Butyrivibrio fibrisolvens: one gene and its partner. The protein of the gene in region 1 binds, or shares a complex with, the protein of each later gene. Links are inferred from orthologs where the notes say so. Each region holds a gene or a part of one and is shown on either strand. Other genes may lie near its edges.

Region 1 (3,319 bases):
TTCCTGACACCTGATGGAGATCATTACAGGACCAGGATGACACATACTCTTGAAGTTGCTCAGAATGCCAGAACACTTGCAAGAGCACTTAGACTGAATGAAGATCTGTGTGAAGCAATAGCTCTGGGACATGATCTTGGACATACGCCCTTTGGTCATGCCGGTGAAAGAGCTCTTAATGCTGTTAGCCCATACGGTTTCAGGCACAATGAACAGAGCCTTAGGCTTGTTACAATGCTTGAAAAAGAAGGTAAAGGACTTAATCTTACCTGGGAAGTAAGAGACGGTATTATAAATCATGAGATGGAACTTACACCTGCAACTTTGGAAGGCAGAGTTGTAAGGCTTTCTGACAAAATAGCTTATATTCATCATGATATGGATGATGCGATAAGAGGCGGTATATTAAGCCCTGATGATGTTCCGGAACAGATCAGCAAGATTGTAGGCAAGACCAACGGAGAATGGCTTGATACCTTTATCCATGATATTGTTGAGAACAGTACTGACAAGGACGACATCAGAATGTCGGACGAAGTCTACAATGCAATGCTGGAGCTGCGAAAGTTCATGTTTGCAAGAGTATATACCAACCCTGTTGCCAAAGGGGAAGAGGGCAAGGCGGTTGATCTTGTCAAAACATTATATGATTATTACTTACACCACGAAGACAGATTCCCGGGATATTTGAAGAATCTTTTGGACAAAGGTGAACCTATTGAGAAAGTCACCTGCGATTATGTCAGCTCTATGACAGATCGTTTTGCTATAGCGCGCTATGAAGAATTATTCATTCCTAAATCGTGGTCAGTTTATTAGAGGACATAGGGAGACGATAGTAATATAATAATCTAATTGCTATAGGATCCGCGAATTGGTGTCGCGAGCTCCACCAATATCGAACCATTAGTCACTCGCGGCATGAGGTTAATAATGCAGTTCACACCCGAGTTGATTGAAGAAATCCGCTCACGTAACGATATAGTAGATGTAATAGGACAATACGTCCATCTTGAAAAAAAAGGATCGAATTATATGGGGCTATGCCCCTTTCATAACGAGAAATCACCTTCTTTTTCGGTTTCCCAGAGCAAACAGATGTATCATTGTTTTGGATGTGGCGTCGGAGGAGATGTTTTTAGCTTCCTGCAGCGCTATAACAGTCTGACATTTCCGGAAGCAGTCAAGGAACTGGCAGACAGGTCCGGAGTTGCGCTTTCGGCAGCAGATGATACTGAAGAAGCCAGAAAAGAAAGATCCCAAAGGCAGCTATTATATGATATCAATAAAGAGGCTGCCAAGTATTATTTTTATGAGCTTCGTGGAACCGGCGGTAAGACAGGACTTGATTATTTCCAGAAAAGGAAATTATCAAACGAGACCATGCAGAAGTTTGGACTTGGCTATTCTCCTGTGGGAGCAGGTAATCTTGTTAATTATCTTAGGAAAAAAGGCTATTCTGATGAGATAATGATCCTTGCAGGGCTTGCCTCACATGATGAAAAAAGAGGAACGCATGATGTGTTCTGGAACAGAGTCATGTTTCCTATTTTTGATATAAATAACAGAGTTATAGGATTTGGCGGACGAGTATTAGGAGATGCCAAACCCAAATATGTTAATACCAATGACACGCCTATTTTTAACAAAAGAAGAAATCTATACGGTTTGTCTTTTGCCAAGAATTCAAAAGCCGGTAACTTCATATTATGTGAAGGGTATATGGATGTAATAGCTATGCATCAGGCGGGATTTACTCAGGCGGTAGCTTCGCTTGGAACTGCATTTACAGCAGAACAGGCCCAGCTTATAAAAAGGTATACACAGGAAGTTATCTTGTCGTATGATAGTGACGGCCCGGGAGTTAAAGCCGAGCTTAGAGCAATACAGATACTCAAAGAAGCAGGACTTCGTGGAAAAGCTCTTAACCTTGAGCCTTATAAAGATCCAGATGAATTTATCAAAAACGAAGGACAGGAAGCCTTTGAAAAAAGACTTCGAAATGCGGAAAACACATTTTTCTTTGAGATACGGATAATGCAAAGGGACTATGATATGACAGATCCTGCCGGCAAAACTGCGTATTACAGAGCTGTCGCAAGGCGTTTGTGCGAATTTAGTGAAAGCCTCGAAAGAGAAAACTATATTCAGGCGACGGCAGCCAAACTTGCAATTCCGATTGGAGATCTAAAAAATCTCGTTGTTTCGATAGCTTCTGAAGGCATAACTTCGAAGCAGTCAGGAAAGGATATTAAGGCTTATCAGAATCAAAGAAGGAGGGATCCCAAGGATAATATCCTTAGACCTCAACGCTTACTGCTTACATGGATTGCTGATGAACCTGATATTTATAAAATAGTCAAAAAATATATAAGTCCGGATGACTTTACCGATGAACTTTATCGTAAAGTCGCGGAGAAGATGTACGAAGGCCTTGACGCAGGAAGATTTTTGGCTGCATCCATTCTCTCTCTTTTTCCTGATGATGAAGAGCAGCAGTCGAGGGTATCGGAAATCTTCAATACCAATCTGGTCCGAATTGAGACCAGAGAGGAAAAAGAAAAAGCTTTGCACGATATCATTTATGATATCCGCAGAATGTCTTATGAAAAGAAAAAAAGTGAGATACAGCTGGGAGATGCAAACGCGCTTAAAACAATAGTGGACAGCAAAAAGAAGCTGGAAGAGCTGGCGCATAGTCGCATTGGACTTGACTGAAGATCACACGATACGGTTTTTTTAGAAGGTGCATATTTGCCCCAAGGGAGGAAAAAATGAGTACCAGTAAGAAGACGCTAAGTGATGACAAGAAGACAGAAAAATCAAAGGCAGTATCAAAGACAGACAAAGGTAAGACACAAAGTGCCAAAGAAGCTTCACCCAAGGCTAAGGATAAGTCTGTAAAGAAAGTGAGCGAAAAGGCAGAAACAACAAAAACAGGGAAGAAGGAAGTAAAAAGCAAAGTGAGTCAGACAAAAGCAACAAAGGAAGAAAAAGAAATCAAGGAAACAAAAACAACCAGCAAGACAACAAAGCTTAAAGCTACAACAAAGAAAGCGGCAGATAAGACTGCTGATAAAGTAGAAGATAAAGAAGTAAAGACTGCAAAGGCACAGGAAAAGGAAGTTAAACCTGTCAAGGCTGCAAAAGCGCCCAAAGCACCAAAAACTGACAAGACTCCTAAAGCAAAAGCCGATACATTAGAAAAAGATAATCAGTCATCAGGCGAAATGGATGAAGATGCTCAGGAAAGATTCAAGGTTAAGCTTAAAGAACTTCTTGCTCTTGCCAAGAAGAAAAAGAACGTACTTGAATATGA
Region 2 (3,200 bases), 630 kb from region 1 along the record:
TGAGGCTGCAGCATTCCTTCGTCGTAACGGTGCTGATGTTACCAGAGTCAGAAAACTCTTTAGAGAAGACGCCAATGAATACAAGACCAAAGCAGATGCAGTCAGCCAGGCTGAGATCTATAAAGGAGCCTATGCAATATCCATATGTAACAGTGAAGATATCGTAAGTCCTACTATCATCGGAGCTCAGGCAGCCAATGAACTTCTTAATATAAAGGGAATCAGGGCTAGCTTTGTATGTACCGAATATCAGAATATGGTATATGTAAGTGCAAGATCGATTGATGAAGTCAACGTTCAGCTTGTCATGGAGAGACTTGGCGGTGGTGGTCATATGACTATGGCCGGATGCCAGATGGAAGGCATGACAGTTACAGAAGCTATAGGAATTATCAAGAAAACAATAGATACAATGATTGAGGAAGGTGAACTTAAATGAAAGTAATTCTTTTGGAAGATGTTAAATCTCTTGGAAAAAAGGGAGATATTGTAAAAGTAAGTGACGGATATGCTAATAATATGCTCTTTAAGCAAAAGCTTGGAGTAGAAGCAACCAATGCAAATCTTGCAAGACTTAAGGCTGAGCAGAAACATGATGCCAAGGTAGCAGAGGAGAAGCTTGAAGATGCTAAGGCATTTGGAGAAAAAATCGAGAAGGAACTGATCAAGGTTACTATCAAAACAGGAGAAGGTGGTAAAGTATTCGGATCAGTTTCTACTAAGGAAATCGCTCAGGCAGCAAAAACTCAGTTTGGTTTTGATATAGACAAAAAGAAACTTGTTCTCTCAGAACCTATCAAGGCATGTGGAACTTATGAGATCCCTGTAAAGCTTCATCCACAGGTAACAGCTAAGATCAGAGTATCTGTAACAGAAGCTTAAGTTTACGACAAAACTAATTCTCGGATCAAAGGATAATTATGGCAGACGAACAGTTTATGGTCAAAAGGGTTCCTCCGCAAAGTCGTGAGGCAGAGCAGTCTGTTGTAGGCGCTATGCTTATGGACAGGGAGGCGATAGAAGTTGCAACCGAGTACATAACGGGTGAAGATTTCTATGATCGCCAGCTTGGAACCTTTTTTGATGCATGTGTAGAACTTAATAAAGAGGGAAGACCTGTTGACCAGGTAACACTTCAGGAAAGGCTCAAAGACAAGAATGTTCCGCCGGAGTACGCTTCAACTGAGTATATTGTCAATCTTGTAGCAGCGGTTCCGACTTCGGCCAACGTCAAGTATTATGCACAGATAGTTGCAGAGAAGTCTACACTTCGAAAACTTATCAAAGTATGCGAAGAGACATCAAGTAACTGCTACGCAGGAACTGATAATCTGGAAACTATTCTGAATAATGTCGAGAAAGACGTTTTTAATGTAACGCAAAGAAGGGACAGCGGAGAGTTCGTTCCGATCAGGCAGATTGTTGTCAATGCCCTTAATAAGATAGCAACTGCAAGCCGTAATACTGGAACAGTTACAGGTATCGCAACAGGATTTACAGATCTTGACTATGATACTTCGGGATTTCAACCATCGGATCTTATCCTTATAGCGGCAAGGCCTTCAATGGGTAAGACAGCTTTTGCACTTAATATTGCAGAATATATGGCTTTTAGAAATAATGTTACTGCAGCTATATTCTCGCTGGAAATGAGTAAAGAACAGCTTGTAAACAGACTTTTTGCCATGGAATCCCATGTCGAAGCTCAGAATCTAAGAACAGGTAAGATGTCTGACGGTGACTGGGAAGCTCTGATTGACAGTGCTGATCTTATAGGCGGTTCTAACCTCATAATAGATGATACTCCTGGTATATCTGTACAGGAGATGAGATCCAAGTGTCGTAAGTACAAGATGGAGCATAATCTTGGAATTATATTCATTGACTACTTACAGCTTATGTCAGGAGGTGGAACAAGAGGATCGGAATCAAGACAGCAGGAGATTTCAGATATATCAAGATCACTTAAAGCTCTTGCCAGAGAGATCAATGTTCCTGTTGTTGCACTGTCACAGCTGTCACGAGCTGTAGAGCAGAGACCTGATCACAGACCCATGCTATCTGACCTTCGAGAATCCGGAGCTATCGAGCAGGATGCGGATATGGTTATGTTCATCTATCGTGATGATTACTATAATCATGATACTGAGAAAAAAGGTATCGCAGAGATCATCATAGCTAAACAGAGAAATGGCCCTATCGGAACGGTTGAACTTCTCTGGATGCCTCAGTTTACAAAGTTTGCAAATCTGGAGAGGCATTAAAAGGCAGATAAGATTTATAAGTCTTAATAAAAGAGAACGATTATTACCCGTAAGGATTCAGACAAAGATATAAAAGAATAAAGAATTGATGGATTAAAACAATATGTTAACATACATCAGTTTTTTAGCGGATTGTAGTGAGTTTACAATCCGCTTTTTTATCTGAAAATAATGTTTCGATTTTGTAAAAAAGACCGATAAAAAAACAGGTAAGCAAAATGCTTACCTGTTTAGTTCAAATTATTATCGATCAGTTTTGATCATAATTCAATCCGGATTTTATCAAAGATAAAATTAAATTGAATTATCCCTGAGAAATAGCTGAAACAGGGCACTGAGCTGCGCAAGAACCGCAGTCGATACATGTGTTAGGATCGATCTCGTACTGAGAAGCTCCCTGAGAAATAGCTGAAACAGGGCACTGAGCAGCACATGAACCGCAGCTGATGCAAGAATCACTAATAACGTATGCCATAGTAAAATCTCCTTCCTTACGAATGAATAAGTAATAATTACTAATGAGTTTGCCTTCTCATTATTTACTTTGTTGCAATCATAATAGTATATCAAAATTATGAATTTAGCAAGTTTGTTAGCACTGGCTAATGATGCTGCAAATAATCCTTATAGATATTGCACATATAGATACATTGTAAAAGTTTAAGAATTGTTAATAATCACCCACGTTGACATTGGCTGGGTCAAATGCTACTATGATATTTGCAGTAATATATGATATTAACGTCTATTTTTGTGCTCATTTCAGGCAAAATGATTTTTGCACAAATCGTTGTATCAGTTAATTTGCATAGAAATGTGGAATTTTTTACTATAAAATTTTCTCATTTCCGGAAACTGTAGATACAGATCAACATACCGGATCTGTATTGTAAAAATAAGGTAGGAGGAATAATAATGGCAAGAAACATGAAAACC

Evidence for each region.
Region 2: the proteins of dnaG (region 1) and dnaB are in contact, whole or in part, in a crystal structure (PDB 2R6A), measured with the Geobacillus stearothermophilus proteins. The link is inferred for Butyrivibrio fibrisolvens from one-to-one orthologs. Residues at the interface, in WP_049624496.1 of Geobacillus stearothermophilus: Lys456, Leu457, Leu458, Pro459, Ala460, Asn463, Ala464, Leu467, Leu535, Leu536, Ile537, Ala538, Gln544, Glu545, Asp548, Tyr549, His552; in WP_033016901.1 of Geobacillus stearothermophilus: Ser13, Glu15, Ala16, Gln18, Glu91, Leu92, Asp94, Ala95, Val96, Pro97, Thr98, Ala99, Ala100, Asn101, Tyr104, Tyr105, Ile108.

What each region holds. Positions count from the first base shown.
Region 1 is NZ_CP065800.1:1,786,532-1,789,850, forward strand. What follows is about bases 334-3,319. They hold dnaG (DNA primase), read left to right. Parts: upstream 334-921; coding sequence 922-2,718; downstream 2,719-3,319. Other genes in these bases: I7804_RS07275 (deoxyguanosinetriphosphate triphosphohydrolase), read left to right, coding at 334-819; rpoD (RNA polymerase sigma factor RpoD), read left to right, coding at 3,231-3,319. Outside these bases: more of I7804_RS07275, read left to right, coding at 1-333. UniProt on the Escherichia coli protein: RNA polymerase that catalyzes the synthesis of short RNA molecules used as primers for DNA polymerase during DNA replication.
Region 2 is NZ_CP065800.1:1,152,018-1,155,217, forward strand. The notes cover bases 226-3,092. They hold dnaB (replicative DNA helicase), read left to right. Parts: upstream 226-920; coding sequence 921-2,264; downstream 2,265-3,092. Other genes in these bases: I7804_RS04725 (DHH family phosphoesterase), read left to right, coding at 226-439; rplI (50S ribosomal protein L9), read left to right, coding at 436-882; I7804_RS04740 (DUF362 domain-containing protein), read right to left, coding at 2,569-2,739. Outside these bases: more of I7804_RS04725, read left to right, coding at 1-225; nifJ (pyruvate:ferredoxin (flavodoxin) oxidoreductase), read left to right, coding at 3,180-3,200. UniProt on the Escherichia coli protein: The main replicative DNA helicase, it participates in initiation and elongation during chromosome replication. Travels ahead of the DNA replisome, separating dsDNA into templates for DNA synthesis.